DNA from 4 places in the Paenibacillus sp. FSL E2-0190 genome. Region 4 is predicted to be linked to each of the others. Evidence: predicted binding sites of a transcription regulator. Region 4 holds the regulator's gene; each other region holds the start of a gene.
The links. Region 4 encodes Rex, which represses fermentation and respiration genes when NADH is low (regulators of the CRP and FNR family bind a similar motif). Its sites were predicted from a motif close to TTGTGAAATATTTCACAA; they were not measured.

Region 1: a site for Rex is predicted at 1,698-1,715, ahead of NST25_RS11645 (DUF1641 domain-containing protein). Genes of this name have one in related genera too.
Region 2: a site for Rex is predicted at 2,414-2,431, ahead of NST25_RS20040 (polymer-forming cytoskeletal protein). Genes of this name have one in related genera too.
Region 3: a site for Rex is predicted at 2,164-2,181, ahead of NST25_RS15675 (cytochrome ubiquinol oxidase subunit I). Genes of this name have one in related genera too.

The regions. Positions count from the first base shown of each region.
Region 1 is NZ_CP150306.1:2,722,854-2,730,742, reverse strand. It holds gene NST25_RS11650 (NAD(P)/FAD-dependent oxidoreductase) at 1-1,081, opposite strand, end outside; gene NST25_RS11645 (DUF1641 domain-containing protein) at 1,122-1,565, opposite strand; gene NST25_RS11640 (DUF2785 domain-containing protein) at 1,766-2,608, opposite strand; gene NST25_RS11635 (nitroreductase family protein) at 2,830-3,447, shown strand; gene NST25_RS11630 (hypothetical protein) at 3,558-4,178, opposite strand; gene NST25_RS11625 (EFR1 family ferrodoxin) at 4,182-5,066, opposite strand; gene dnaN (DNA polymerase III subunit beta) at 6,317-7,459, opposite strand; gene NST25_RS11615 (hypothetical protein) at 7,460-7,795, opposite strand.
Region 2 is NZ_CP150306.1:4,528,337-4,536,225, reverse strand. It holds gene NST25_RS20050 (MFS transporter) at 1-889, opposite strand, end outside; gene NST25_RS20045 (LacI family DNA-binding transcriptional regulator) at 938-1,849, opposite strand; gene NST25_RS20040 (polymer-forming cytoskeletal protein) at 2,490-3,041, shown strand; gene NST25_RS20035 (hypothetical protein) at 3,662-3,907, shown strand; gene NST25_RS20030 (histidine phosphatase family protein) at 3,970-4,587, opposite strand; gene NST25_RS20025 (LysR family transcriptional regulator) at 4,746-5,648, shown strand; gene NST25_RS20020 (DinB family protein) at 5,711-6,178, shown strand; gene NST25_RS20015 (LacI family DNA-binding transcriptional regulator) at 6,326-7,306, shown strand; gene rbsK (ribokinase) at 7,334-7,889, shown strand, end outside.
Region 3 is NZ_CP150306.1:3,600,920-3,608,808, forward strand. It holds gene NST25_RS15670 (hypothetical protein) at 1-1,778, shown strand, start outside; gene NST25_RS15675 (cytochrome ubiquinol oxidase subunit I) at 2,330-3,694, shown strand; gene NST25_RS15680 (cytochrome d ubiquinol oxidase subunit II) at 3,691-4,707, shown strand; gene cydD (thiol reductant ABC exporter subunit CydD) at 4,776-6,620, shown strand; gene cydC (thiol reductant ABC exporter subunit CydC) at 6,617-7,889, shown strand, end outside.
Region 4 is NZ_CP150306.1:4,705,295-4,713,183, reverse strand. It holds gene NST25_RS20770 (hypothetical protein) at 1-503, shown strand, start outside; gene dinG (ATP-dependent DNA helicase DinG) at 630-3,491, shown strand; gene NST25_RS20760 (redox-sensing transcriptional repressor Rex) at 3,622-4,275, shown strand; gene NST25_RS20755 (amidohydrolase) at 4,262-5,563, shown strand; gene NST25_RS20750 (DUF5590 domain-containing protein) at 5,736-6,254, shown strand; gene NST25_RS20745 (hypothetical protein) at 6,665-7,207, shown strand; gene NST25_RS20740 (AAA family ATPase) at 7,200-7,889, shown strand, end outside.

The DNA of each region.
Region 1 (7,889 bases), 2.0 Mb from region 4:
AACTTGCACCAACGATGGCAACACCGTCTTTACGGCCTAAGCTAGCAAGTGTACCAGAGTTGATTGGGCTAAAGCTTTCAAACGATTTATTTTTCAAGAAGGCATACAGATTGTATCCGATCAATTCACCCATTTGCCAAGCGATTTGCGCAGTTGGAGGGTAAGGACGTCCATCTTCTGCAAAGACCACCGCGCTGTCACCAGCAACGAATACATCTTTGTGGGAAGTGGATTGCAAGAATTCATTCACCGTTGCACGACCTCGGTTAACTTCAAGACCCGATTCGCCGATGAGTGGATTTCCTTGTACGCCACCAGTCCATACAAATGTGTTAGCAATAATTTTTTGACCGTCTTTCAAGTCAATCGCATTGCCTTCTACATTCGTAACAGGAAGACCTGTCAGGAATTGAACACCACGTTTCTCCAAGCTTGCTACAGCACGTTCGATTAATGCATCTGGCAATACTGGAAGGATTTTAGGACCTGCTTCAACGAGCATAAGCTTAATTTCTTTAGGATCAACGCCATATTTTTTAGTAAGTGTAGGCAATACATCCGCGATTTCACCAACAAGCTCAACACCTGTTAAGCCGCCGCCACCGATCAGGATGTTTGCATCTGCTTCATTTTTCGATTTCGCATATTCACGAATACGATCTTCAATATGTTGATGAATTTTGTTAGCATCTGCAGCTGATTTCAATACCATACTGTATTGTTCAAGCCCTGGAATGCCAAAATAAGCTGTAGTGCTGCCAAGACCTACAACAAGCGCATCATAAGTAAGTGTCACACCATCAGAAAGAACAATTTGTTTGTTCTCCACAGAAAATGAATTAACCTTCGCGATTTTCAGGTCAATATCTTTCCCTGCGAAAAGCTTAGTTAGAGGCATAGCTACAGCACCCTCTGCAACACTACCTGCTGCAAGACGATGCAATTCTGTAATGATTTGGTGGGTAGGATACTGATTAACTACAGTAATTTTAGCTTCATCTTTTTTGAGATATTTGCGTACGGTTAAGGCGCTTAGTAGACCACCATAACCTGCTCCTAGAATGACAATATGTTTAGACATGATGTTTCCTCCGTCCCTTACGTATAAGATATGAAAATGATTATTTCTGCTTACTGCGTTCTCCAGCAACTTGAAGGTATGCATTTACGAAACGGAAAAGCTTTTGCGCTTGCGGATCTTTCAACAACTTCATAAGACCAAAAAGACCAATAACTTCGTTACTTTCATTCGCACGATCTTTTGCTTCGATCACTGTAGCTGCCATATTCTTCGCGGAATGCACTACAGGTTCAGCAAGTTCTTTAATTGCACTTACCGTATCACTTTTCAAGACATCATCCGCTGCGACAGTTTGCACAAAGTCATAGGACTTTGTAAGCACGCCAACAAGCTCAGTTAATTTTGGCAGCTGTTCCACCAAGACTGTTAATGATTCCTGAACTTCTGGTTTCAAGAGCTGTTCTAGAACATCCATTTGTTCCTTGCTAACAGCTACTTTTGGTGATTCTTGTTCAGGTTGTGTTTGAGTGATTGATTCTGACATATCCAAATCTCCTCTGCAATAAGCTTTGCTGCTTAATAGTAATGAAAAACATAAGAACTTTTAACGCCATATTTCTATTATAGCACTTATCAAGTTATAAATGTCACAAAGTTTTTGAATTTCCATAAAAATTTGTGATTTTTATTACATTATAATAAATTATTTAAATTACTAGTGTTAATTAAAACCGTTTGAGTGAATTAATGTACAAATTCATTCAAATTCTTCTCAGTTTTCAACAAAACATCCACAATGTCCATATTCTTCTCTGTTAGAAGTAACCTGAAATAAAGAGAACGCAGGAAGTTCTTTGTATTTATTCGAGTAACGTACTGGCTGTGGCTTCTAGGCCAACTGCCACATTGCGCCAAGTTGAGAATCCAATCGGTTATAGACTGCTGTGGAAGTAAATGATGATCGATGATTGTAACTATAATAGTAGCAATCCTTTCATCTTCTTCCTCCCTGAATATGTATTGATCGTTATAAAGCATCTTTTGAATAACTGCCAGAACCTCTTCCCGCACCTCGGCATCACTCTCCGAGCATAAAACCAGCTCATCCAAGGCGTCTGCGCCATGGGCTGCTGCGTGTGCCCAGCCTTCTTTTTCCATATAACCTCTTAAGTCCCGTTCTTCCTCATAATAACGAATCAAATCCTGCTTCACCTTTATAAATTCAGAGCTATCCAATATAGCCATTTCCCTATGCCTCTGGAGAATAAGAGCAACAACCAATACAGAAAATGTTCTTGTATACACCGTCAGATCTTCTTTATTCCCAATGTGATAAAAAAGATGCTGCTCGTCAAGAAGTATCCACAGCAGTTCACGAAGCTCCGCATCATTAAACCAACGTTTCTCATTAATCCATTTGTAGAATGTGGAATAAATCAATTCATCACGCAGTACAGGCTCGGGATCTCCTATATGCTCAAGCATCAACTTCACATAATCCTTTATGTCCTCTCCACTTCTAAGCTCGTAGTCATTCTCTTCGATTCTTTGCAAATCTATCATCAATTGTTCTCTACTATTAATCAATTTATCCACCCTTTCATCCACTGTGTTTCTACATATCCTAATATCCTAATTTATGTCCTATTTTTTGACAACAGGGTGTTCAAGATTAACTTCAATAAATTTTATCATTGACGAATTTTTTAAGCTGTGTTATTTTGAGTTAGTAACATTTAGTTAGTTCATTTACAAATATCAGGTGTTGATATTTTACAACCGAATACATACACAACGGAGGAATACTTATGAGCGCTTTTACAGACTTGATTCAGTCACGCAGATCCGCTATGAATTTTGTGGAAGGGGTTATCATCCCTCAGAATGAATTAGAGGAAATGTTCTCTTATGCCAGATTGGCACCCTCGGCCTATAATCTACAGCATACAAATTACAAAGTGATATCTAACGAGAGCTTAAAAGAAGAAATTCGCGAAGCAGCTTACGGCCAATATAAAATCCATACTGCTTCAGCAGTTATTGTAGTGCTAGGAGATAAGCATGCTTATCAGCAGGCTCCAGAAATCTATGGCGGGCTTAAAGCTTTAGGAGCGATGTCACAAGAGGAATATGATGAGCAAATAGAGATGATTAACAATGCTTACATTGATAAGGATGCTTTTCAAAGAGATGAAGCAATACGTAATGCCTCTCTCTCTGCCATGCACTTTATGCTGATCGCCAAAGATAAAGGCTGGGATACCTGCCCGATGATCGGCTTCGATGCTGATGCTATCCAATCCACCTTGAATCTGCCAGATCATATGGTACCTGTTATGCTGATCACGATCGGCAAAGACAAAAAACATAAAATCAGACCCCGCGGCTACCGTAAGCCAGTCAACGAATTCGTTGAATTCATCTGATTATAGATACAGCAAAACGTTCCATCCGAGGCAAGTAGCGGGTGGAACGTTTTTTAATTGGAACTCATCATGAAGATAATGAACCGTACACCCGATATACAAGAGGGGCTCTACTTCGCATATTGTAAAATGGCTATCGCTGCTCGTTCCCGTCGTTCGGAGTCATCACAAATCAAAGCATCTTTCAAAATATTAAGCGCCTTAGAGAGTGTCTCCTCATCCAATTCCAGCGGACTATTCACTTCTTGTTCATTAGCAGAAACACCTGTAATCCACAGATCCAAGCGAGCACTTGGTTTGGGACCCTTATATTGTACAACCGGTGCACTTTGGTTAAATAACTCCCGCACGCCTGTGTTTAGTTCAGAAATCGGCACACTTTTCAACCACGTCACACCACGCCGATGGCATGTACCCTCGTCAACATTATCAGTAAACTCGTTGTAAAAATAATCTCCGAGGTCCCCGAGATGTACCCAATCTCCATCGGCCACCAGCACATAATCTCCATCTTGCATCGTATGTACAAATAGCTGAAGGGCTCGCAGATGTTGCGTAAGCTCCAACTCACTATATTGGTATGTGCCAATCAATCGATCACGAAGTTCCTCTGTGCTTAGATTCTCCAGATCCCCTATTCCGGGGTAGCCGATACTCACATAATTATCCTCCAAAAATGTGCTGATCCGCTCAATCCCCAGTGGCTTCGATCCCATCCGAAACAGATTCATATGTCATTCCTCCAAATACTTAATAAAATGCTTGTAGTAGCCCTTGGATTTGGGAGTAACAAACCGTCCATCATTCGCAGAATCCTTCATTAGTTTATGAAGCTTCGGACCTCCAGTATAGGGATCTACTACGCTAGCCTTAAGTCGTGTCGCTTGGATTGCCTTCTGAGGACAAGAATAAACACAACGCATACATAATAAACAATTTTGACTGAAAACAATTCCTTCTACGCCGCTACTAATATTGGATGTTGGACAGTTTCTGACACATTTTAAACATAGTGTGCAAGCGTCGGTTGTACGCAATCCTTTGGCGAAGTATTTTCCCCCTTGGTGTTCCTCACAATAATATACTGTTCTCAGAACCCGCTCCAACACAGGGTGAATCGGCAGATTTCGTGGTGTCCGGTTTACGATTTCCTCTGCAAACAATTCCACCTTACGCTGTGCGGCTTGATACAATTGCTTATTCAACCTGTCATTGTATTTGATATAAAAATTACATGGCATCGCCAAAATCGAATTGTGAAAGGGATTATATCCCTTCCCACGCAAAGAACGAAGCACCGTATTCGAAGCACCGTTATTGATATAGTGTGGAGAGGATGCCGTTTTGAATACAAATGCCGGGGTTCCATTACAATCAGGTAGCCCTTCTGCAAAACGTTCAACAAAACCGGAAGCGCCAAAGCCTAGAACCGGATGACCAATACCTATAAGATCATAGGCTTCATATTCTACAGAACGAGTGCCTTTAAAAACATCTTCCACTCTAAACAAATCTACATCTTGCCCTTTACTTCTTAGCCTTTCAGCAAATTGCTTAGCAATAATCTCCGTATTGCCCGTACCTGAGAAATAAAATATGGCCGTCTTTGCATTATGCATTCCATCCCCTCCCAGATCAAATATACCTCATTCCCGTCTGGGAAAGCTGTGAAGTTGAAGTGGGTTTTGGCTATTTCGGACTCAGTTGCTCTTATTTCCATAATTCCGCTCATTTTGCCACACTATCGGACTCAGTTGCAGCTATTCGCTCAAATGCACTCCTTTTCTGCACAAATCAGGGGCAATAAGAGCTATACAGTCCGAAACCTTTGCAAAATGAACCAATGTGCTGAAATAGCTGCAATACGGTCCGATACGATCTCAATCGAGCAAAAGGTAGCTGGTTTCGAGATGTAGGCGGCTAAGTTGAGCTATAGGGAACTAATTCCACGCACGGTATAGTTAGGTTGAGCTATAGGGAGCTAATTCCGCACGGTGTAGATAGGTTGAGCTATAGGGAGCTAGTTCCGCACGGTGTAGATAGGTTGAGCTATAGGGAGCTAGTTCCGCACGGTGTAGATAGGTTGATCTATAGGGAACTAATTCCGCACGGTGTAGATAGGTTGAGCTATAGGGAACTAATTCCGCACGGTGTAGATAGGTTGAGCTATAGGGAACTAATTCCGCACGGTGTAGATAGGTTGAGCTATAAGCAGCTAGTTTAAGCACTGGGCAGCACGTTTAGGAGCAAATTTGGTAGGCGACGTTTTTTCCACCAACTATTCGGACTCAGTTGCAGCTATTCGCTCAAATGCACTCTTTTTCTTCACAAATCAGGGGCAATAAGAGCTATACAGTCCGAAACCTTCGGAATATGAACCAATGTGCTGAAATAGCTGCAATACGGTCCGCTACGATCAAGTTCAATCAAAAGGTAGTTGGTTTCGAGGCGTAGGCAGGTAGTTTGGGACGTAGGCGGCAAGGTTGAGTAATAGGTAACTAATTCCGCACGGTGTAGATAGGTTGAGCTATAGGGAACTTATTCCGCACGGTGTAGATAGGTCGAGCTATAGGGAACTTATTCCGCACGGTGTAGATAGGTTGAGCTATAGGGAACTTATTCCGCACGGAGTAGCTAGGTTGAGCTATAGGGAGCTAATCCGCACACAAAGTAGCTAGGTCGAGCCCTAGACAGCTAGTTTAAGCACTGGGCAGCACGTTTAGGAGCAAATTTGGCAGGCGGTGTTCTTTTCACCAACTATTCGGACTCAGTTGCTCTTATTTCCATAATTCTGCTCATTTTGCCACACTATCGGACTCAGTTGCAGCTATTCACCCAAACCTACTCAAATACTGTACTTAACAAATCCTCAATCATGCGTCCTCACAGGAGTAATTAAAAAAAGTGTGGACGAAGATGCGTCCACAGGCAGGATCACCAGCGCCCTTTCTTTTCCCGCGAACCTGATTCTAAGCGTCTCACTATCGATCGCCCGAAGGATGTCCCTGAAATATTTTCCGTTAAAGGCTACTCGAAAATGATCACCTTCCAGATGCTCCAAAGGAATCTCTTCTTTTACATCCCCAATTTCTGCAGTCTTGGACACTAAACTTAGCGTATTAGAAGGAAGTACGCTGAGCATAACACTCTCACCAGCCAATATAGAAATACGTTCAACCACATGTAACAATCGGTCTTTCTTAACAATCACTTCGGAGAGGTACGCTTTTGGGATTAAATTATTGACAGAGGGATAAGTTCCTTCTAAAAGAGCAGACTGAACCCTCAATCCATTAGAAATAAATCTGATCTGCTTGGGGCCTATTTCTAAATCGGTGCTGCTGTCTGCATCATCGTTTAATATTTTCAAAAGATCCTCCAGGGTGCTGCCCGGGATTACAACATCTAAAGGAATTGCCCCGTAATCATCTACGCTTTCAACAACATGCTGGGCGAAGCGGATGCCATCAGTGGCGACTACACGAATATTATGCTTCTCTATTTGCAGCAAAACTCCTGTAAGCACAGGTCTGGTTTCCGATGAAGAGACCGCAAAAACCACTCTTTTAAATATTTGCTTCAGGAGAGTGTTCTTCATGCTTATCCTTTGAATGTTTGGATGATCTATGTATTGGATTCTCGGAAACTCTACCGCATCCATTCCACACAAACGAAATTGAGTGTTTCCTGATTGAATATTTAAAATCAATGACTCTACGATTTCCAGCCTAATTAGTCCAGGATCAAGCTTACGAATGATCTCATAAAAATAACGCGCGGGAACTACGATCTCACCTGTGTTGTGCACAACCATCGAATCCATCTTCACAGGGAGCTTATATTCAATGGTCATTCTTATATTGCTGGCTGTTAATATCAGACCCTGAGTTTGCGCCTGAATAAGTATTCCTGACAGAACACGTGAGGAGCTATTCGCGGATATGGCTTTTAATGCTGCCTGCAAAGCGGTACTAAGAGAATCTTTTGAAACATGGATTAGCAAAGACTTCACCTAACTCTCCTTAGATTCCTTTACAAAATGCGCCTCAATGATGTTCCGAAATACTTGGGAGCGAGATGCGTTCTGATCCGCACAAGCCTGCTCTATCTCCTGCCAAACGTCCTCAGATAACGTCAAAGATACCTTTTTAGTTACACCAGTGCTTTTTCTACCTGCACCTTCCCGAAGACCTCCCCTTGTAAAAAGAAACCCCAACTGCCCGTCTTTAGTGGCTACACCTACTTTGACTTTATCCTTGTTGTTACTTGCGCTATCGCTAGTGACTTTATCTTTAATTTCGCTAATACTGCTCCCCTTGTGTTCGCCTTCGAATTTATGATCACCCAATCCCTCACACCTCCATATTTGAATTTAGTAACTTAAATCAATATATCCACTAATTTCATAATACCATAATCGCCATTAATCCACCACATTTCTA
Region 2 (7,889 bases), 180 kb from region 4:
CGAGCAGCAAGATCAGACCGGATCCGATCATATAACCAAGTGGAATACAGGCTTCAATAAGTCCAAACTGAAAGGGAGTGGAATCCCACACTTTGACGGCCATAACCTGGGTTAACATCAGAGAGGGGACAAAAAATAAGGTTAAGGTAGGAAGCATAATCATAACGGCGCGTGCAAAAGGGTACCTCCAAATATAGCGAATTCCATCGATCAAATCCTGTGTGAATTTCCGTTCTTTCTTGGGCACGTTGTTTAATTGAGTTGGCAAAGGAAGGGAACGGACCGCTAATACGAGCAGAAAGGAGAGGAAGAATGTAGCTCCATCAAATAAAATAGCGTCGGCTGCTCCAAAACTCGCTACGAAAATCCCACCGGCGGAATAACCAATAGTCCGGCAGATGTTTTCAGACAAGTTCAACAGTCCTACCGCTTTTTGTAGATGTTCTTTACCAACAACAGTAGTGATAGAAGCTTGGTATGCCGGGGACTGGAATAAAGCTGAAATGGTCGTAAGACCCGTCAGTATGGCGACGATAATGAACGAAGTAGAGGGCAGGGAAATGGCTAAAGCTAGCGTCACTACGAGTCCGCAACTTATCAGATCTGTGATCAGCATGAGGGTTCGACGATTGACCCTATCCGCAAAAGTTCCCCCTATCGATCCGAGCAAAGAACTAAGCAATAAATTGATTATCGTGATGATGGCAATCATTTTGGCGCTGCCGGTCGTTTGCAGTACCCATAAACTTAAAGCAATACTATGAAAAGTGTTACCGAACAAGGAAATGGAGTACGAACTGAGTAGCAGCAGGAATCTCCGATTTCCCCAAAGAGAGGGATGAGCTTGAACAGCAGAGGGAACTTGTTTCACTAATACAGGACCAGGCATAAGTTATGCTCCTTTCAACTTAAACGCTTAAGTGAATAGCCAAAAAAATTATTCTACAAAATAACAATTATTTTCTTGTGCGGAGTAGTCAGAATGATGCAATAATTTGTTCATGAGTTCAAATGCAGTAGCCGCTTTATCCCCTGTGAAAATGAATTTATGAACGTCATCTCCTAATATTTCCGGACAATTGCAGGTGCAAAGAACAGAGAGTTGTTCGAACCTCCCGTTTTTTTCAACGTAACTTCCAATAAACTCATTAATGACAATGGCCTCTTTATAGCCCCCCTCCTGTAAGAATGTATTTAATTCCTCCAAATTGACAACGGTGAATATCGCTTCTTGAGGTAATGGAAGACTGTCCTGAATAAAGCGGGTGAGGAAAGAGTTATTGAAGCTCTCCATAATTAAACATACCTGTGAAAGGTCCTGTGGTTTTACCTTTTGCAGAGCTGCTCGATAGTTGAAAAGGACCTGCTTAAAGAGTTTATCTTCAATCATGCTGTCGATCAGAATCAAAGGAATTCCTTCTACAAAATGCTTGGAGATCGAATAAAAGGCTTCCTCGCGCACATCGATCAGAAATACAGCCTCCAGCTTTCTTTCTACGATAATATCCAAAGAAGGCTGGTCAACATCAAGTGAATATAGCAGCGTATGGTAACCAGCATTTGTTAACCGTTGTTCCAAGGCATGTATAAATGAGAACTGGGCATGGAGCTTCCAGTGTGGGGTATGGGCTGCTGTGTTAACAAGCACACCGACCAATCCTGTTTTCTGATTCGCAAGTGAACGTGCTGCCAGATTCGGTATGTAATGCAGTTCCTCGGCAAGCTGAAGAATCTGCTGGCGCGTTTTCTCAGGAATGGTTTGGTTGCCGACACGATTCAGAACATAGCTCACTGTTGCGACGGAGACATTGGCACGAAGTGCGATGTCCTTCATGGTTGTCTTTTTCACCAGTAAATAGCTCCCTTATCCTTGTGATATTTTCTAAAGATTAACATTCTGATTCTAAAGCGTCAATGGGGGGGAGTGAGCAGTCAGATGACCTTGTTAAGTTGCTAGAAATGGAAGAATGTAGCCCTTGAGATTCAACTCTGGGAAGATCTGCTTGATAATCCTCTTAAGCTAAATTATACGAAACAAGCTTTATGCAAAAGCTGAAAAAATGCTTATTAACCCAATGGTCATCCTTCCGCTGTATTATTTTTATGCTGGAGTTTTGCATAAACCTAACATTAAAAAAGTAAGTGTAGAGTATGATGGTTCCATATCTTTTTCAAGAGGATATCTAATCTAAAGATTTATAGTAATAAAGATTATGAGGATACTTCCGCAGTTATTGGGAGTGTCCTTTTTGTATGGAATTAAGCACCTTTGTGACCTTTCTTAAAATTTGGGTAAATAAGTATTAAGATCCATGAACCTAAAACGGGCAGCGAGATGAGGTGTTACTTATGGATACGATTCCGGATGGAGAGGAGTGATCTTTGTGAAACCGCTTCAGATAACGACACAATATTGTGAAAATTTTCACCTGTTTATTAAAATTTTTAATATATAATTAATTTATAATCAAAAACAAGGGGGATTTCAAATGAAGTTATTTAAAATGATGTTAGTAGCAGGCGTCTCGGTTGCAGTCTTGTCTGGTTGTGGTGCGAATAATAATAATGCGACTAATTCGGCGGCTACTACGGCTCCAACTACAGAGCAAACGGATGCAGTTACTACAGCTTCAATCGTAAATCAAGCAGATGCGTTTACCAAGGCTGTAAGTAAAGATGGAAATTGGATTATTGCCATTCTAAATGATGTGACGATTGCCCAAGATGTTGTTGTTGAAGGCGAATTCCATGATAAAGGGGCCGCAGACGGCGACATCTACCGTAAGATTGCTCTTTATGCCCAAGACGCTGATCACAAAGTTACTGCCAATTACACACTCACTGTACCTAAGTTAACTGTACAAAGTGAAAATTTACGAGTTCAAGGCGGAACCATTAAAGGTGATGTTTATGTAGAAGCGAACGGATTTAATCTGCATGAAACCTCGACTATTGATGGCAATCTTTACTTCGCAAACGAAGATGTGAAAGCAACTGCAGGGATTGAAGGTAAAGTAACTGGGGCAACTGAAGTTAAATAAGTTAGTGATGTTTTCGATTAGTTAGATGTAGAAGTTGAAGGACTAATAGATAGAATTATCCGGATAGGTTCAGGAAAAAGGAATCAGTATGAATGGGCAAACTCATAATGGACTACACCCCATCTAGTTACCATATGAGAGCCGACGGAAGCTGTGAAGTAACAAGTAATGGAGTATTGAAGTGTACAGTAGATGGGTTTAACTGTATTTTGTACAACTAAAATGCTCAAAACGCCCAGCCAATAAAAATAGCTGTATTTAGTACATCAATTTTTCTTGATTTAATACTCTACAGGCTACTTCTCTAGTTTTTAATTGTATAGAATACACTTAAAGTTAGAATTAGCCCTTGTGGATATGGAATAAGTGTATAGAATGCAGTTATCTTACAAATTTCAACAAGATAGTGCGTTACAACGGAGTGGGTATCCGAAAGCTACGAATGATTAAGCTTAGCTCGTAACCTACTCAAGCAAACCACCGCAGACCCAAAACACCAGGCAGTGAACCTCCAACGGAGAATCGCTGCCTGGTTGTTTTTTGTGGATGAATATATGAACTATTGTTGATTTTCTTCATATTGACTTATAATATTACTACCACTACTAGGAGGAACACATATGTCTAAGGAGTATTCGCGCACATATATTGAGAGCGTAAAGCTTGAAATGTTAAATAGGTTGGGATTAAAGCAGGTGTTCTTCAAGGAGCAAATAGGGGATAGCTTAATTTTTGAAGCTGTGGGCTTTGATAAAGGGGCAAAACATCGCTTTTGCGTTAGACCAAAGACGAAAACGATTGATGAATTCATTTCAGGCAAATGGATGAAGGTCCGCAGTTTTATAATCAAAAGTGTGGATATTTAATGTTGAACCCTATAAAGGTAGCCCCGTTAATCGGAGTTACCTTTTTATTTTTTGACCCATAGTCATTGATAATGTGAAGTATCTCCATACAGATCGATGGTTGTATTGTTATCAGTTAGGGTTACTTTACATAATGCTGTAGAGAGAATATCCGGTAACTCTCCAATTTCCTGCAATGATTTATTGAGAAAATAAGCCATAATGACTTTTAAAGTCATCCGATGTGTGACGATGAGCACTTCTAGCCCTACGTTATCGTTTATGATACGCTCCATTGTCGGCACTACTCTTTGTTCAAGCTGCTTGTAAGTTTCACCTGAGGTTAGAGGAATATATAGATCGGGTCTGGTGAAAAAATGGGAATATTGTAAAGGGGATTCTAGTTGTATCTGATCCGTATTCATTCCTTCCCAGCTCCCCATGTTAATTTCCATTAAAGTAACTTGCTGATGGATAGGTAAACTCCGCTTTCCCCGTAAAATCTGCGCAGTATGCAATGCTCTTGGACTAGTACTAGAATAAATTGCGCCTAAGTTTTCTACTTCCAAACGATCTCTTAACCATTCCGCCTGCTGTTCACCCAAGGCTGTAAGCGCAGAATTTTGATGCCCTTGCATTCGTTTTTGTAAATTCCATTCTGTTTGCCCGTGGCGGGTTAAGTAGAATACTGTTTTTGTCATTAACGTGACCTCCCTTATGAATAGTTGTAAGTATAAGATAAATAAATATAAATAAACAATATATAATAGTTAACATCCATAATGTATAGTTATAATAAAATGGCTGAGGATAAGCGGCGAATACAGATATTATTTTATAAAGTGAGGAAGAGTTGACGATGAACTATCATGTATTAAAATTGTTTTATTACGTTGCGATCACAGGTAGTGTGACCAAAGCCTCTGAACGTTTGCATATCAGTCAACCCGCTATATCAGCGCAAATCCGTAAGTTTGAACGGGAGAATCATATTTTATTATTTGAAATTAAAGGAAAGAGGATGGTGCTCACCCCTTTAGGAAAAAGGTTAATCGACCCTCTTGAAAAGTTTTTTGCCATGGGTGATCAAGTCCAGCAAATCATTGAAGACTATCACAAATTTCCTGAGGGGAATCTGCGGATTGCAGGTAATTATTTAGCGACAAGCATCCTCATTCCCCGGTGGGCGTCATTATTCAAACAATCTTTTCCGGAAGTTAACATTCAGATCACTACTACTAATTCTCATGGTGTCATGGAAAAATTAAATAATTTTGAAGCAGACGTGGCGATTTACAGTGATATGGAGTTTCCTTCGCATAATACAGGAGTGTTCGAACATCGGGAGTTATATAGGGACGAGTATGTATTCGTGGTTTCTTCCCATCACCCTATTGCCAATCAGCAGGCTAGCTTTGAAGAAGTAATGTCTGAAGCATTTATTATGAGGGAAGAGGGCAGTGCAGCCAGAGAGCGGCTTGTCCGGTTGTGTGAAGAAAGAAGTGTACAGCAGCCAACGATTGGGCTTCAATTTAATGGAGTGAATGAAGTTATTCAAGCTGTCATTGCCGGTTATGGAATTAGTTATGTATCCGCTTTGTTGGCGAAACCTTATCTTGATCAGGGAACATTAGCTAAAATAGCAGTAGAAAATGTAGTCTCCAAGCATTCGATATGGATGGGCTACAGAAAGAAGGAACTTCAAGAAAGTTATATGCAGTCGTTTATTACGCTCGTTATGAAACAATTAAGTATAAAATAATTTTAGGAAATTAAAGATAATCTCATGGTAAACTATGGATGAAAATATTAGGAGGGGTCATAATGGATCAAATTGTATTCAAACAAATTAAGTTTGTGCGAAGTGTTACTGTGCGTGCTGTCGAGGGACTATCTGAGGGAACTTTGAATAGCATTCCAGAAGGGTTTAATAACAATATCCGATGGAATTTGGGACATATTTATTTGGTGCAAGAAAAGTTTGCCTTTCATTCTGCTCGGGAGCTTATGCAATTGCCGGCAAGCTTTGAACGCTTATTTGCGAAAGGGACTAAACCAGCCGAGTGGAATGAGGAACCGCCAACGCTTGAAGTTTTACTTGAGATGCTTACGGAGCAACCCAAACGGATCCAGGAAGCTTTTCACAATCGCTTAAGTGAGCAAGTAACCCCTCTTACAACAGGAAGTGGATTAACCTTAAATTCAATCGGTGAATTCATAAATTTCACACTTTACCATGAAGGTATGCATTTCAATACAATAAAATTATTAAATCGCTTTGCAGATAAATAAATTCAAATAACAAAAGATATCGATATATAGTTGGTATCTTTTGTTAGCTTTATGATCGAAAAAAAGATTTGTAAATGAAAAGGTTATGTGATAATCTAATTTATGTAATACATGTAACCGGTTACACATTGGGGGATGAATGAAAGAATGATGACGATCAAAGATGTCGCAAAAATAGCTGGAGTTTCGGTAGCAACAGTCTCACGGGTTATAAATGAATCTGGATATGTGAATATCGATACTCGCAAAAAGGTTGAGGCAGCGATCAAAGAAATGAATTATACCCCTAATGAGGTTGCAAGATCATTATACAAGCGGAAATCTAAATTAATCGGGCTGCTCTTGCCTGATATTACTAACCCGTTCTTCCCGCAGTTAGCGCGGGGGATAGAGGATCGGATGCAGGAGCAAGGTTATCGGATCATCTTTGGCAATAGTGATGAGAACGAGGACAAAGAGATGGATTATATTCAAACCTTTATCCAAAACAATGTCATTGGCATGATATCGTCAACCAATTTCCCTGAGAGTGACGTTTATTCTAACTTGAAGATTCCGGTTGTATTTCTGGACCGTACTTCTAATGATAGCCCTTCCGTATACGCAGATGGCAAAAAGGGCGGACGTCTTGCAGCACAGGAGATTATCGCACGGGGAAGCAAAAAAATTACAGTGATACAAGGACCGGCGCATATCAAACCTGCACAAGATCGATTTCTTGGGGCGATTGAAGTCCTTAATGAAATGGGAATCAGCTATAATGTGATCGAAACTTCATCCTTCTCCCATACAGTAGCAGAACAATGGGCAGTGGAGTTATTTGATAAATATATAGATACGGATGGCGTAATTGCCAGTAATGATATTGTGGCGACGGCAGTCATTCATGAAGCGCATCGTTTAGGTAAAAGAGTGCCGCAGGATCTGCAAATCATCGGATTTGATGATATCCCGCTCAGCAGCTTGTTGTCACCTGCTTTATCCACCATTCGCCAGCCGGCACATGATATGGGTAGAGAAGCAGCGGGTTTACTTATTAAGCTAATTGAGCAAGATAAGGTGGAAGAGAAGATTATTCAACTACCCGTTAGCTTTGTGGAGCGGGAAACTACAAGAAGTAAAGAATAGATGACAACATGAGAAAGGTTGATGAATATGGCTAAGATATGTGTAATTGGCAGCTGTTCAATGGATTTAGTAGTGACTTCGAATAAGCGGCCTCACGCGGGTGAGACTGTGCTTGGAGAACAATTCTCCACCGTTCCGGGCGGTAAGGGTGCGAACCAAGCCGTCGCTGCTGCCCGTCTAGGAGCAGAAGTTACAATGGTTGGTTGTGTAGGTGATGATTTCTATGGTACCGCTATCATGGATAATCTGAAAAAGAATCGCGTTTTTACCGCCAATGTGGAACCGGTTACACATGTCGAAAGTGGAACAGCTCACATCATTTTAGCGGAAGGCGATAACAGCATTATCGTTGTAAAAGGAGCCAATGATTTAGTTACTCCTGCATTGGTTGAACGGGCACTTGATAATATTAAAGGCTCTGACATGGTATTAATCCAACAAGAAATTCCGGAAGAGACGGTGTCTTATGTAAGTGAGATTTGCCATAAATTCAATGTGCCTATGTTGCTTAACCCAGCACCTGCTCGGCCTATCAGTGAAACGATTATAAACAATGCCACCTATTTAACTCCCAATGAACATG
Region 3 (7,889 bases), 1.1 Mb from region 4:
TCATTGGCGAAGAAACGGTAATCTCAATCGTGACCATCATCTTTTTATTAGCAGAATTAGGCATCTCTTTTTTACTATTAAAGAAGCGTGAGAAGTTACATGTAGTATTTATTAGTGCGATGGTGGCAGAAGGGTTATTCTTACTAACAAGAAATTTTTGGCTGCTTGCGCTTTCTATCCTCTTGCTGATCATAGCGGGCATATGGAGAGGACTCTTGGGGCAAAAGGTAAGCAGAAGAGTTACTCCGTTTCTAGTGGTTCGTAAAGTGTTATTCAGCATTGCTGCACTTATCGTTACTGCACTTTGGGGTATTGGAGTCTATGCAAAACCTATTACAACACCTGTAGCATTAGCTGCTGATACGACAGTGACGATCGATGAACGCAATTTGGATTCTGCAGCAGTGATGCTCAAAGATATTGAAGTAATGAATTCTTTTGGAAGCCGTACAACCGGCTCTGAGGGTCACAATCAGTTTATTGCTTGGCTGGAGCAGCAGGTATCTGATATGGGGCTGCAAGTTTATCGTGATCGCTATACTTTTGACCGATGGGAAGAAAAGAACAGTACTTTAATGATTGATCAGCAGGAAATTCATGTCTCTTCAGCTTTTCCCTATTCCGGGGAAACTGACGAAAAAGGTGTAACTGGGGAGCTGGTGTATACGAAGCGTGGTGAATATGGCCAGGCCAGCGGAAAAATTGCTGTCATTGAAATTGAGAATTTCAGAAATTTTCCAAGTGGGATCGTTATGAATATGCGGGATTCATCACCAATGGACAACCAAATTGCCCCAAATGAAGGCGATCTGGTCCTCACTACAGCATTAAAAGAAGCTAAATTGGAGCAAGCGAAGGAAATGGGCGTAAAAGCTGTTGTTTTAGTCTGGAAAGGGGTATCTGACGATAAGGTTGAAGAGCAATATGTGCCTTTTACCACCGATTATGCTGGAATCCCTGCGATTTGGGTTAATGAAACGGAAGGGAAAAAGGTGATCAGCGCAGCTCAGGAGCATAAAGAAGGTACGGTTATTTTAGAAGCGGAAATACAAAAAGATGCCCCAACAGAATCCTTTTATGTGAAAATTGACGGTAAGAATAAAGACGAAGCAATTATCGTAAATACTCATACGGATGGGATAAATGTGGTGGAGGAGAATGGCGCTGTGGGCATGCTGTCTATGATTCGTTACTTACAGCAGGAGCAGCCGGAACGTACGATGATATTTGCTTTTGTGACAGGGCATTTTAGATTACCGGAGTTCAAAGGTTCCTCTCAGGCAACTTCCACCTGGATGGAGGGGCATCGAGAGCTGTGGGATGGCAAGAATGGCCATTTAAAAGCTGTAGCTGGAATTACGGTTGAGCATTTAGGCAGCATGGAGTGGAAGGACGATGATACGGGTCATTATGGTCCAACTGGACAAATAAGTACAGAATATACCTATGCAGGCAATGAAATGATGGCAGGCATTTGGCTGAAGGCTATTGAAAAGACAGATAGCACACGTACTGTATTATTGCGTGGACATAACAAGTTTGAGTTTGGAGAGAGTCAGCCCTTATTTGAAGCAGGGATACCGGTGATTGGTTTCATTCCAATGCCCGACTATCTGCTCGTGGATAGTGACAACAGAGAGATGGACAAATTTGATGCAAAGCTAATGCATACGCAAATTGTATCGTTGCTGAAAGCGGTCAAGCTAGTGGACGGAACGGAGACGACTAAGCTTGGGAAATCAGATGGGTATTCTTTTTTCTACGGTCTTACTAAATGATAGTAGCAGTTCAAGATTTGTCATGACAAAGATGAAATTAGCTTTAATTCAAAAAACACTGATGATTTGAGTCAGTGTTTTTTTGTTGCAAAAAAGGGGATATATTACGGCTCAAAATGAGAAAATATCGTTTTTTTGCCAGCATCGAAGTAGGAGGGAACTTGTGACATCACATATGCACTAATCAATCAATAGCTCCTTCGGGTACTTTTTGTGTTATTCACTGAGTTGTCAGAAAGATTTGACCCTTTCTTGAACGTTTAGGGATTAAGAGATATCTGTGATTGAATTACTTGCAATTTAAGATAAGATGATTTTAATCATTAGGTCACATTATAATTTTGACTGTTCAGTATCAGGTAAATCGGGCTCGCCAACTCTTGCTTTGTGAATTTTTTCTCTTTTTACATAGCAAAGAACGATGAACGTCATACTAAAACGAACAGGCAACGATGTCGCTGAACCTTGCTAAACCTGATATTGAATGCAGCCAACAGTTAGCAGACCTAATCATAGAAAAATGAACAGTGTTTTGAAGGGAGCATTAAAGAATGGCAATTGATACGGTGCTATGGAGCAGGCTGGTGACAGGCTTGACTCTCGGGTTCCACGTTATTTTTGCGACGATTGGCGTCGGTATACCGCTAATGATCGCTATAGCAGAGTTTATCGGGATTCGGAAGAAGGACCCCCATTATACACTTATGGCAAAGCGGTGGTCTCGAGGATTTGTCATTTCTGTGGCGGTTGGTGTCGTGACCGGTACAGCGATTTCACTACAGCTGGCCCTGGTATGGCCGAATTTTATGAAACTGGCTGGGAATGTCATTGCACTTCCGTTATTCATGGAGGTGTTCGCGTTCTTCTTTGAAGCTATCTTCTTGGGCATTTATTTGTATACGTGGGGTCGGTTCAAAAATCCGTATATCCATTGGCTGCTGACGATACCGATTGTCGCCGGGGCAGGCATGTCTGCCGTTTTTATTACGACGGTGAACGGATTCATGAACCAGCCTGAAGGCTTTGTCATGGAAGCAGGCCAATTCACAGCGATTAACCCGGTGCAAGCGATGCTGAATACGGCGACGTTCTCCAAAGTGTTCCATGTATTAAGCTCGGCCTATTTGACTGGAGCTGCCTTGTTAGCCGGGATTGCAGCCTTCGCGATGCTGAGAAAAGGTGTGTCCGCATACCACAAAAAATCTTTAAATCTAATGATGGCGGTCGTTTTACTATTCGGTTTGCTGAACACGTTAGCCGGTGATGTGTCCGCCAAGTTTTTGGCCGAGCATCAGCCAGAGAAGCTTGCAGCGGCAGAGTGGCATTTTGAGACGAGCAGCAGTGTGGATTTGGTACTATTGGGATGGCTGAATGCAGAGCATGAAGTTCTAGGGGCTCTTCATCTGCCGAAGCTGCTCAGCTTCCTGGCCTTTGGAGACTTTAATGCAGAGGTGACGGGGCTCGAGGAATTCCCCAAGGAAGAATGGCCACCGCTTCTCGTTCATTATCTGTTTGATTTAATGGTCGGAATTGGATTTACTCTGCTCGCGATTTCGTTTCTATATTTTCTGTTTGTGTTCTGGAAAAAGCGTAATGCGCTTAACAAATGGATGCTTCGCATCATCGCACTGAGCGCCCCTCTCGCTTTTCTGGCTGTTGAGCTGGGCTGGTTTTATGCAGAGGTTGGCCGACAGCCGTGGATTATCCGTGGATATATGCGTGTTGAGGAGGCTGCCACGTCTTCACCGAATGTAAGAATTATATTCTTCGCCTTATTGCTCTTGTACATCGTACTCGGCAGTATGTGTGTAATCGTGCTAAGACGTTTGTTCAACAATAATCCTGCAGAAGCTGAGATGGAGAAATGGATGAAGGATCATCCTAATCAATTTACGGAAAAGGGGGGCACTGAATGATGAGTTACGAATTGATTGGCATCTCGGTGCTCTGGCTGTTTTTGTACGGCTATTTAATTATAGCTTCCATTGATTTCGGAGCGGGCTTCTTCGCCTTTTATGCACGTTTAACAAAGCAGGATCATCTCATTAATCGTCTGATTTCCCGATATTTATCACCCGTATGGGAGATTACAAATGTATTTTTTATCTTTTTCTATATTGGCATCGTCGGATTTTTTCCGGACACAGCCTATTATTATGGCTCCGCGTTACTTGTTCCGGGAAGCATTGCAGTGATTCTTCTTGCGATTCGCGGTTCATTCTATGCTTTTGAAAATTACGGTTCCAAGAAAAACATAGTATATCTTTTTTTGTACGGAGCTACAGGTTTGCTTATTCCAGCATCGTTGTCAGTGGCGCTAACTTTGTCTGAAGGCGGCTTTATCGTGAAGCAGGGGGAGACGGTTTCTCTAGATTACTGGGCGCTGTTTACCAATCCGTTATCGTGGAGTATCGTTGGACTGGCAATCGTGTCCGTTTTGTTCATTAGCGGCTCATTTCTGACATTTTACGCTTCTCGGGCGGAGGATCATTCCGCGTTGAAGCTGATGCGCAACTACGCCCTGTTTTGGAGCACACCCACGATAATCCTCGCACTGACAGCATTTATCTATTTGGGTCAACACAATGAGCGCCATTTTCAAAATATGATGGATTTATGGTGGTTACTGGCACTTTCCGTTGCTTTCTTCATGATCGCGATGTGGCTATTATATAACGGACGCCGTTACGGATTAGCTTTTATATGCGTCATGTTGCAGTTTTTCTGTGCCTTTTTCGCTTATGGGATTGGGCAATACCCTTATATTCTTGATCCGTATATCACGATTCAGAGCAGTGCAACTTCACCGGCAATGGGTTTAGCGTTAGTAATTGTGTTTATCGGCGGTCTATGCCTGTTGATCCCATCCCTTATTCTGGTCTTCAAACTCTTCCTGTTTGATGCGGATTATGTTAAAGGGAAAAAATAAAGCTGATTAATCCATTACGGCATGTTTGAGGTTTTCCTACAAGCCTATAGATAAAGGAGGTGTGATCTATGAAGAGGAAATCCAGTCTGATTTCTCAACAAATGTCTTCACAAAGGAAAAACATGGCTCTCCTCGCAATCATTTCACTAGCGCTTGGTATAGCTATTGTGAGTCAGGCTGGACTGCTTGCTGAAGCAGTCCAACGGATTTTTGTCGAGAAAGCTTCATTTTCATCGGTTATCCTGTTGCTCGGCATACTTCTAGCTGTTATGGCTGTGCGCACACTGTTGTCTTATGGAAACGGTATAGTTGGCTTACATATGGCTGCCACTGCTAAGACAAATATGCGCGCTGCCGTGCTGCAAAACTTGACTCATGCCTCCATGCCTTCAACCCTTCGTGGACAGACGGGAGGAAAGGTCAGTGTTGCTCTGGATGCTGTGGATGAGGCCGATAGTTATTTCAGTCAATACATGCCGCGTATGATGGAAGCTGCTATCATCCCGGTTCTGATTTTGGTCGTTACATTTATCCAACATGCCAACACAGGTTTCATTCTATTGTTTACTGCTCCGTTCATCCCGCTGTTCATGATTTTGGTAGGGCTGAAAACGAAGAACAAATCCGAAGAAAAATATGCGCAACTGGCTGAGTTCTCAGGGACGTTTCTGGATTCTCTTCAAGGACTGGTGACATTGAAAATATTTGGACGGGCTTACCGTCAGCAACAGGAGATCGAGCGCAGTAGCTTGGGTTATCGTGATGCCACAATGGGCATTTTGAAGATTGCGTTTACGAATACCTTCATGCTGGAATCGATCGTAATGCTTAGCATTGGCATTGTCGCTCTTGAACTGGCCATCCAGTTGCTCGTTTTCAAAGCTATGACGTTCCACACCGCCTTTCTCGTTTTGCTGCTCGTTCCCGAGTTTTACAACCTGTTAAAGAATACGGGAACGGCCTTTCACAGTGGCCGGACAAGTATGGGTGCGGTTCGTAAGGTGGAACAGATGCTTGAGGAAACGGCAGGGGGGAGCAAAAACATGAATAGCAATGAAGGCGCAGGGACATCCACTGGAATCGACGAGATCGACAGCATGGATAAGGTCGGTGATAGGACCGACAGAATAAGCAAATTGGAACTCACCCATTCTGGAGACCTTTTAATACCGCCGTCCATCGTAATTGACCAACTCCGGTTTCAGTATGCTCCAGATTCTTTCGAGCTTAAGACGGGGCGGATCCAGCTTAGTCCAGGAGAACACATTGCCATTGTTGGCAAAAGCGGTTCCGGCAAAACGACTTTGCTACATCTCATTGCCGGTCTGCTGAAACCAGAATCGGGAACGCTTCTGGTGAATGGAAGTCCACTCTCGCAATACGATGAAACCGAATGGTTCGAACATGTTAGCTACATTACACAGCATCCGTATATTTTTGCAGGCACATTTTCTGAAAATATTGCGATTGGTGCTCGTGGGAGCATCTCCAGAGCAGAAATTGAGCGGGCGGGGGAAGAAGCAGGACTCGCTGCGCTTACAGCCCAATTAGAGCATGGATTTGATACCTTTGTTGGTGAAGGAGGCCGGGGACTGTCTGGTGGGGAAAAGCAACGGCTTGCCTTAGCACGCGCTTTTTTGAAGCGTCCTGCTATCATTTTGTTTGATGAACCCACAGTTGGACTGGATTTGCACACCGAGCGGGTACTGCAACGCTCCATAGCCAAACTGGCAAAAACGGCTACAATGATTACGATAGCTCACCGATTATATACGATTCAACAAGCCGACAAGATTTTGTTTATGGACAATGGAGTGTTGGTGGACTCGGGACGACATGACGAGCTTCTGGAGCGCCTGCCTCAGTATGCCGAGATGATTGATGTAGAGCGGAAAGGGGGGATATCCTCATGAATGAACTGGCTGTTCTGTCAAAGGCGATGATTCAGGAGCGCAAGGATATCATTCTTTCGATTTTGGGTGGATTTATCGCCGGCATAGCCGGTGTGGCACTCTTTTCTGCGAGCGGATATCTGATTTCGCAAACGGTATTTGCGCCACCGCTTTATACTTTAATTGTACTCACCTCCATGGTCAAACTGCTGGGTCTGCTTCGGGCGGCGAGTCGTTATGGAGAACGCTTGTATTCTCACCGGGCGACATTCTCCATGCTTAGCCGTTTACGTACATCCTTTTTTGCCAAGCTTATTCCTTTAACGCCTGGTATATTGAACAAAAATCGAAGCGGGGATCTGCTTGCGCGGATCGTTGGGGATGTGGAAAGTTTGCAAAATTATTTTTTGCGAGTCGCTTATCCTCCGATCATGGTCGTCATGGTGTTTTTGGCTACGGTGCTGTTTACTTCTACCTTTTCGATCTGGATTGCCGTTTTGTTTGTAATAGGTATGCTGGTAACGGCATTCGTTGTACCGGGAATTGTGTTACTCGGGCAGCGGAGAATACATGGACGCGTTCGTGAGCAGAGGGCGCAGCTGTCCACGGAAGTTACCGAAGTGTTGTACGGTTTCCGGGATTTAAAAGTATATGGTCAATTGGCACAGCGGGAGGAACATCTCCAGCATGCTTCCACTGTATTGGCAGCTGAGCAGCAACGAGCAGCCGGGCAACTGCTGCGCGGGCAATCGATGCACACTTTTGTTACGTTTTTCGTTTCCTGGGGAGTGCTTACGCTTGGCGCCTATTTAATTATGGAAGGAGCGCTTGCAGGCGTATTTCTTGCCATGCTGGTTATGGCATCACAAACCGTATTTGAAGAAGCGGCGGCTATGGCCACATTACCCGCGTATAAAGAGGATAGCGAACACGCAGCCAAACGACTGACGGAAACAGTTCAGACCTTTGATGAGCAGTCTTCGCAGCCAAGTGGCACATTGTCTGTTGATCATGCCGTTACGATGGAGCTATCCGATGTTACGTTTCAATATGAAGGGGAATGGAGACCGGCGCTCAGGGATGTATCCCTGCAGATTTTACCTGGTTCCAAAACGGCGATTGTCGGGCCGAGTGGATCAGGAAAATCAACGATTATCGAATTGCTGCTCAAGCTGCGAACACCAACGGCCGGTGATATACGGTTAAACGGCATTTCGGTGAAGGAACTGGATGAAACGAGCATTTGGCAAACGGCTACTGTAGTGTTTCAGCAAAGTCATTTCTTCCGGG
Region 4 (7,889 bases):
ATGAATGGCTCGCTTTTGCTGAGAAGCTTAGTTCCTTTCGCGAAAGTGCGGATTTTACAGCAGTGGTCGAAGAGGAAGTGCCGGAACAGGAAGCACCAGAGCTATGTATGGATTCCTTTGTAAGAGGTCAGGGGTATTATAAGCTGCTGATGTATGGAAAGTGTATTGATCAGTTTAAAGAAGTTATTGCGCAATACCCGGATAGCTTGGCTGCTCGATTATATTTAGCCATCTCTTATCTGCAGGAAGGTGACGGTGAGGCCGCTTGGGGTCATCTGAACCATATGCTGGGCTTGATACGGGAAACCAAGCTGAAAGCCATGGTTTATAATGCTTTAGGCTGCATACGAGCCTCACAGGAACGTTTCAATGAAGCGCAGGAATTATTTGATCTTGCTTTGCAGCATGACCCTGCGCTTCCGGAACCAAACGTTAACTTAGAGGTATGCCGCCGTCGTGGAGGGAAGCTGCATTTTGGAAATCAGCTGGTTTCCCTTTTGTAAAAGAATAACGGTTTTGGAAATTTCCATTCAAGCGATGCATCCCCTGAACCAGTGGTGTGCATCGCCTTTTTTCGCAACTTCTGTTATGCTGATTAAGAGTCTCAATTGAAAGGGAATAGAATTATAATGAAATTTGCCGTGCTTGATTTTGAAACAACAGGAACCCAATCCGTGGGTGAAATTATCCAGGTTGGCCTTGCAATTATAGAAGAAGACCGGTCCATCTCCCGGGTATATGGTTCCTATGTCAAGCCCGGAACGCCGATTCCTCCTTTTATAACAGGTCTGACGGGGATTACCGATGATGATGTTAAGGATGCGCCTGAGCTGGATGAGATGATGATGGAGCTTGTTCCGCTCTTGGATGATGTTGTGCTTGTAGGGCATAATGTCGCTTTCGACTTCCATTTTTTACAAAATGCTTTAGATCGTTGTGGTTATTTGCCATTTCAAGGGCGGATTTTGGATACGATTGATTTTCTGAAAATTTGCTTTCCTTCGCTCACATCTTATCAACTAGGCTCTGTCAGTGCTCATTTTGGAGTGACACATGATCGTCCGCACCAGGCAGATAGTGATGCACTTGCGACTGCTTTAGTGCTGCTGAAATGTCTGGAGGAGCTCTACGAGCTGCCGCTGCTTACGATCCAGAGACTCTGTGAGCTGTTTACCGAAGAGGATAGTGATCTGGGCTGGTACTTTGATGGTCTGCTGCGAGAGCGGGAAGCGGAAACGCTACAGCCCGAAGGTGATCTGACTTTCTATCGTCAATTAGCGCTTGCAGTAGGAGATTGGACGGAGTTAGCGCCACCTAGAGATGAGCATGCTGAGAATCCACTAGCGAATTTATCTTTTACTGATTATATGGACGAAGTAACCAAACGACTTAAAGACACATTACCGCAGTATGAAAGCCGGGAAGCTCAGGATATTATGATCAATGAGGTGATGACGGCACTTGCCGAAGACAAACACCTACTGATCGAAGCGGGCACAGGAACCGGTAAATCGCTCGGTTATTTGTTGCCTGCCATTTATCAAAGCGTTCGCACCAATGAAAAAGTCATGGTCAGCACTCATACCATTAATCTGCAGGACCAATTGCGCGAGCGGGATATCCCTTTGTTAACGCAGGTAGTTCCTTTTCCGTTTAAAGCTGCTATTTTTAAGGGAAGAGGGCATTATTTGTGTCTGCGTAAGTTTGAGCATAAAATTAATAAAAAGGACTTTATAAGCCCAAGGGAAGATGCGCTTACTGCCGCTCAGATGATTGTATGGCTCACTCAAAGTGAATCAGGGGATGATGAAGAGCTGAATTTAAGCGGCCGGGGCGGTGATTTCTGGGAGACGGTGGCAAGCGATACCGATTCCTGTCTGGGCCGTTCTTGTCCTTGGTTCCGCAAATGTTATTATCATAGGGCCAAGCATGAAGCTGGGATTGCTGACGTGGTTATTACGAACCACTCCAAGCTATTCGCAGATGTTAAGGCTGGGCACCAGCTGCTTCCGGCTTACGAGCATCTTGTCATTGATGAAGCACATCATTTAGAAGATGTGGCTGGTAAACATCTTGGCATGCATATGAAGCATTTCACTGTGGCACACACATTATCGCGGCTGTATAAAGATAGCCGAAACGGACAGCTTCCTGCTCTTCGTCAAATATTACAGTCGTCAGGCAGTGAAGAGGCTTCAGAATGGAGCGGAGTCATCGATCGGATCTACCCGGATCTGCTTACCGTCAAAGAAACCTGGGATGCACTCAGCGACAAGCTGTTCAGCCTTTTGCCGGAACGCAGTGATGCAGGGGCAGGGGAAGCGGGACAACTGGTTATGCGGTTGATTCCCGCCCGTAAGCCGAAGGATTGGGATGAATTGGTTGCACTAGAGAACACTATGAATCTGACGTTAAGCGACATCATCCGTAAGGGTGATAAAATGCTTAACGAGATGCGCGACCAGGAAAGCCAATCCTCAGCAGACAGTCTTGTTACTGATATTAGCGGTTTATTTAAGGATTTGGCTTCCATCCGTGAGCAAGTAAGATTCTTTATGGGGCTGAATGACGATAATGTAGTATATTGGCTGGAGGCAAATGGAAATTACCGCAGCAAATCACTGCAGATGTATGCCGTCCCTGTGGATGTTAGCAGCCAGCTTAAAGAGTTGTTCTTCGATAAGAAAAAAAGCATCGTGCTTACCTCGGCGACGCTGTCTGTAGATAAGTCTTTTCAATTTATGATTGATAATCTCGGACTTAACGAAGCTGCGGAAGAAGGACGTCTAATGACCTCACTTCTTCCTTCTCCCTTTAAGTATCGCGAGCAGGCACTGTTAGTTATACCGCGTGATTTTCCTAGTGTGAAGGGCAGTGTGGGCGATGCTCGATTTGTCGATACACTCGTACAGTCATTATCGGAAGCTGCTAAAACAACACGTGGGCGGATGCTGGTTCTGTTTACTTCTTATAAAATGCTGCGTCAGGTATATGATCCGCTTAAAGAGGCTTTAGCCTCACAAGAGATTACGGTGCTTGGTCAAGGCGTAGAAGGTGGCAGCCGGAGCAAGCTGATCCGCCGCTTTCAGGACAGTGCAGCATCCGTATTGCTGGGGACGAGCAGCTTCTGGGAAGGTGTAGATATTCCAGGTGAAGCACTGACTTGCCTGGCCATCGTGAGACTTCCATTTCAACCGCCGAATCACCCGTTGGCGGAAGCAAAGTCGGAGTTATTACAGGCCCAGAAGAAGAATCCGTTCATGAAATTATCTGTTCCTCAAGCGGTTATTCGTTTTAAGCAGGGATTCGGAAGACTGGTTCGCACGGCGCAGGATCGCGGAATAGTTATTGTTTATGATACAAGGGTTATTGAATCTCATTACGGGAAGTATTTCCTTTATTCATTGCCTGGTCCCAAAATGGAGCATATGCTTACTGATCAAATGGTCCCACGCATAGCGGAATGGCTAGAGGATGGCGGCGCTTCTTAAAACGCTCGTCTTCAGTTTAGCTCCTCCTTATCCTTAAGGGCGGTGTGTTACAGTACCGTCCTTAATAAGGAGAGGTAGACGTTTGAATATGGATTTTCACAAGAACATTACTATTTTTAGGAGGAAAAATATGAAATCGGATAAAATATCAGAAGCCGTTGTTCGCAGATTACCTGTGTACTTGCGTTTTTTGAATGATCTCCAGAATCGCGAAATATTAACAGTTTCCTCTCAGGAACTTGGACAAAAGCTTGATCTTAATCCCGCACAGATTCGTAAGGATTTAGCATATTTTGGTGACTTCGGCAGAAAAGGTATCGGCTATGATGTAACGTATCTTATTGAGAAAATCCGTCATATCCTGAAGCTGGATCAACAGCTTAATGTAGCTTTAGTTGGAGCAGGTAATCTCGGACATGCCTTGTCTAATTACAATGCATATCTTAAAGATACTATGAAAATCACGGCTATATTTGATTCGTACGCTCCTAAGGTTGGACGTAAGATCAACTCCCTTACTGTGCAACCGATGGATGAACTAGGCAGCACGATTCGTGAGCAAGGTATTCGCATTGCCATTATTACCGTACCTGATTCAGAAGCTCAAAATGTAGCAGATATTCTCATTTCTTCTGGGATTGAAGCGATTTTGAACTTTGCCCCTGTGATTCTGAAGACACCACCGAATATCCGGGTGCATGCAGCTGATTTTACAACTGATCTGCAAAGTCTTGCTTATTACTTGCGGGATGGAAAGGAAGAAAGCGAACATGAACAACAATAAAACGATAATTAAGGGCGGGTATTTTCTGACTCCGGGAACGGATGAGCCGGTTCTGAGTGGATATATGACTATTGAAGATGATTTAATCACTTACATAGGAAAAGAAGAGCCTCAGATGGAAGCTGGAGTGCAAGTGGTTGATGGCAGCCGTCTGCTGTTCATGCCTGGACTTGTAAACACACATGGTCATGCGGCGATGTCTTTGCTGCGTGGATATGGAGATGATTTAGCGCTACAAGTGTGGCTTCAGGAGAAGATGTGGCCAATGGAGGAAAAGTTCACCGGTGATGATGTATACTGGGGAACCTCCTTATCTGTATTGGAAATGCTGAAGGGTGGAACTACGACCTTCCTCGATATGTATGATCATATGGACCGAGTAGCCGAGGTAGCTGAGTTATCAGGTATCCGTTCCGTATTGATGCGTGGTGTGATCGGGTTATGTCCAGAGGATGTACAGAATCACAAGCTTGCGGAAGCGATTTCTTTTGCCCGTAACTGGCATGGAAAGGCTGAAGGTAGAATTACTACTATGATCTCGCCGCACGCCCCTTATACTTGCCCTCCGGACTTCCTGGTTAAGTTCGTGCAGGCAGCGCATGATCTGGATTTACCGATGCATACGCATATGTCCGAAACGAAACGTGAAGTGGAACAAAATGTGGCGGATTACGGGTTGCGTCCTGTAGCTCACTTAGAGAAGCTTGGCATGTTCACACGTCCCTCGATAGTTGCACATGGTGTTCATTTAAATGATGAAGAGATTGAGATCTTGGCTCGCCATAATGTGGGTGTATCTCATAATCCGGGCAGTAATTTGAAGCTGGCTAGCGGAGTGGCTCGGGTTACTGATCTTCTAAAAGCTGGTGTGAAGGTGTCTCTTGGCACGGATGGCGCGGCAAGCAACAATAACTTGGATATGTTTGAAGAGATGCGGCTTGCAGCTCTCATTCATAAGGGTGTCAGCGGTGATCCAACGGCTGTTCCAGCTCCAGAGGCTCTGCGTATGGCTACAGAATATGGCGTGCAGTCCATCTTTTTAAATAATGTAGGCAGACTTGCTGTAGGGATGAAAGCAGATTTCATTGCTATTGATATCGATCAGCCGCATTTGCTGCCACACACAGATCTGTTGTCTCATGCAGTTTACTCTGCTAGCGCTAAGGATGTTGAGCATGTGTGGGTGAATGGTAAACAGGTCATCAAGCATGGACAATGCTTAACCCTGGATGAGGAAGCTATCCGGCGTAAAGCGCAAGAAGCCTTCGAAGGTTTATTGAAGCGTTAAGTCTGGAGAATAACGAATAAATAATAGGCTGCGACTTTTTGCTTTTAGCAAAAGTTGCGGCCTTTTGTGTATTTTTAAGGCTGGGAAAGCTAGAAAATTATGAAATTTTGGATAAACGCGCGGGTGTGTTATATAATCAAAAAAGATATATTACTAGAAAGGGAGCTGTACCTTGAAGAAAAGGAAAAAATGGATCCTCCTGGGGTCAGTTCTGATTCTGCTCCTGGGGTTTGGACTTATCCAGTTCTATGCCTATATTATGAAAGATCAATGGAACGAGCGTGATATCGCTAAGGATGTTGCCAAAACCAGAGCGGGTCTAACAGAGGTAACTAAAGCACAAAAATCGGTTTGGGATGAAAATGCAGTGTACTGGGTTTTAACAGGAAAAAATGAAGCCGGGACTGCTCTTATGGTCTGGGTCCGCTTTACGGTAGATGGAAAATTTGCTGAAGGCGACGACGCAGTGTTTGCTGAGGAACTAAGTAAAGGAACCTCGGAAGCCCAAATACGCGGCATTATCAAAGCTGATCTTCCGGACATAACGATTGAACGCTTGCTGCCGGGAGTATATAACGGAGAGTATGCTTGGCAGCTTTTTTATAAACAGAGCGGTCGGTATTATTATCAATTTTATCGCTTTTCGGATGGGTCCCGAATGGGCGAAGGTTACAGTTTACCTAAAAGTTAAGCTGAACATAAGGAAATTAAGGGTGGCATAGTAAACAAGCGAACTTATTATAAGTTCGCTTGTTTACATTTATTTGATGTACAAAAGTGATATACTAAGTGATATACTGAATGGGTGGTTATCACCGAATATTCTCTTATATTCACATACGAAAATAGGCCGATTGATTAAAAATCAAGGCCGATTTTGTCGAAAGTGAGGAATTTATTTGGTATTGATGGAAATATTTAAAAAATTAAATTTTAAATATATTCACATTTATTTTGAAATTAGTATATACACCTGTGATATACTACTACTTGTAATTAGAACAGCAATAAGAGACTTCAGTCTCTCTGATGAGCTCTCAAGTAGCTATAAATTATTATAATGAGCTTTATATTTTGTCATCTTTGAGAGGAGGACGTTTCTTGAAATTACGTCTTGTACCTGTGCTGATAACGTCTCTACTGTCGGCTACTCTATTGTTTGGTGGCTTCTTTTTGTATCGTCAGTTTGCAATGCAGGAACCACTTCAGAAGATTGTATCTCAATATGAGGGCGTCAATAATTCTCATATCAGTATTAACCGCAATGAGGTCACTTTGAAACTTGATCTCCAGCCAGGCACGAAATTACGTGAACTGGTTCAGTACGTCTCCCAAGAAGGAAAATCGATGATTGATGGACGTACACTAAAACTTGATGTAGAACAGAACTCCAGTGAACTGCTGGATGAATACTGGGATAAAGCGATGTTCTCTGTAGCCGAAGCCATGGAGAGCCGTAAATATACACTTATACCCACAGAACTTGATGGACTCAAAGCGCAATATCCGCAATATAAAAATGTGATAGCCTCAACAGAAATTGATGACAATAATGTCTATGTAAGCTTGAGTAATGGAAAAGAAAGCAAATTTATTATTTTGCCGCGTAAACCTGCGACATTGGGGGTATGGAATAATGCCTAAATACCTTAAAGAAATTCTAATCGGATTTATTCCTGTCTTGTTTATTTTTATGGCTTTTCTAGGCATTAATATATTCCCGATTGTAATTGCTGCTGGGATGCTCACGGCCTTACTTATCATTGCTCATTTAAGAGGCGGACTTGCGGTAAATGCAGGTGCCGGGAAGAAACGCAAGAAGGATGGACCTTCAAAGCTTACTTTTGAAGAAATTGGCGGGCAAGACAATGCAAAACAGGAGCTTCGTGAAGCGTTGGATTTTTTGATCCGGCATGAGGAAATCAGCAAATTCGGGATTCGGCCTTTGAAAGGGATTCTGCTTACAGGCCCTCCAGGAACAGGTAAGACCCTTATGGCTAGAGCAGCAGCACATTATACAAACTCTGTATTTGTGGCAGCATCAGGCAGTGAGTTTGTAGAAATGTACGTAGGTGTCGGTGCCGGCCGTATCCGCGATTTGTTTAAGGATGCCCGTACCCGCGCCCTTAAGGAAAACAAGCAAAGCGCTATTATTTTCATAGATGAAATTGACGTAATTGGCGGTAAGCGTGAGGGCGGACAGCAGCGAGAATATGATCAGACCTTGAATCAGCTGTTGACTGAGATGGACGGGATCTATAACAACGAAACACCACGCATTCTACTGGTAGCAGCCACTAACCGTAAAGAAATGCTTGATTCAGCA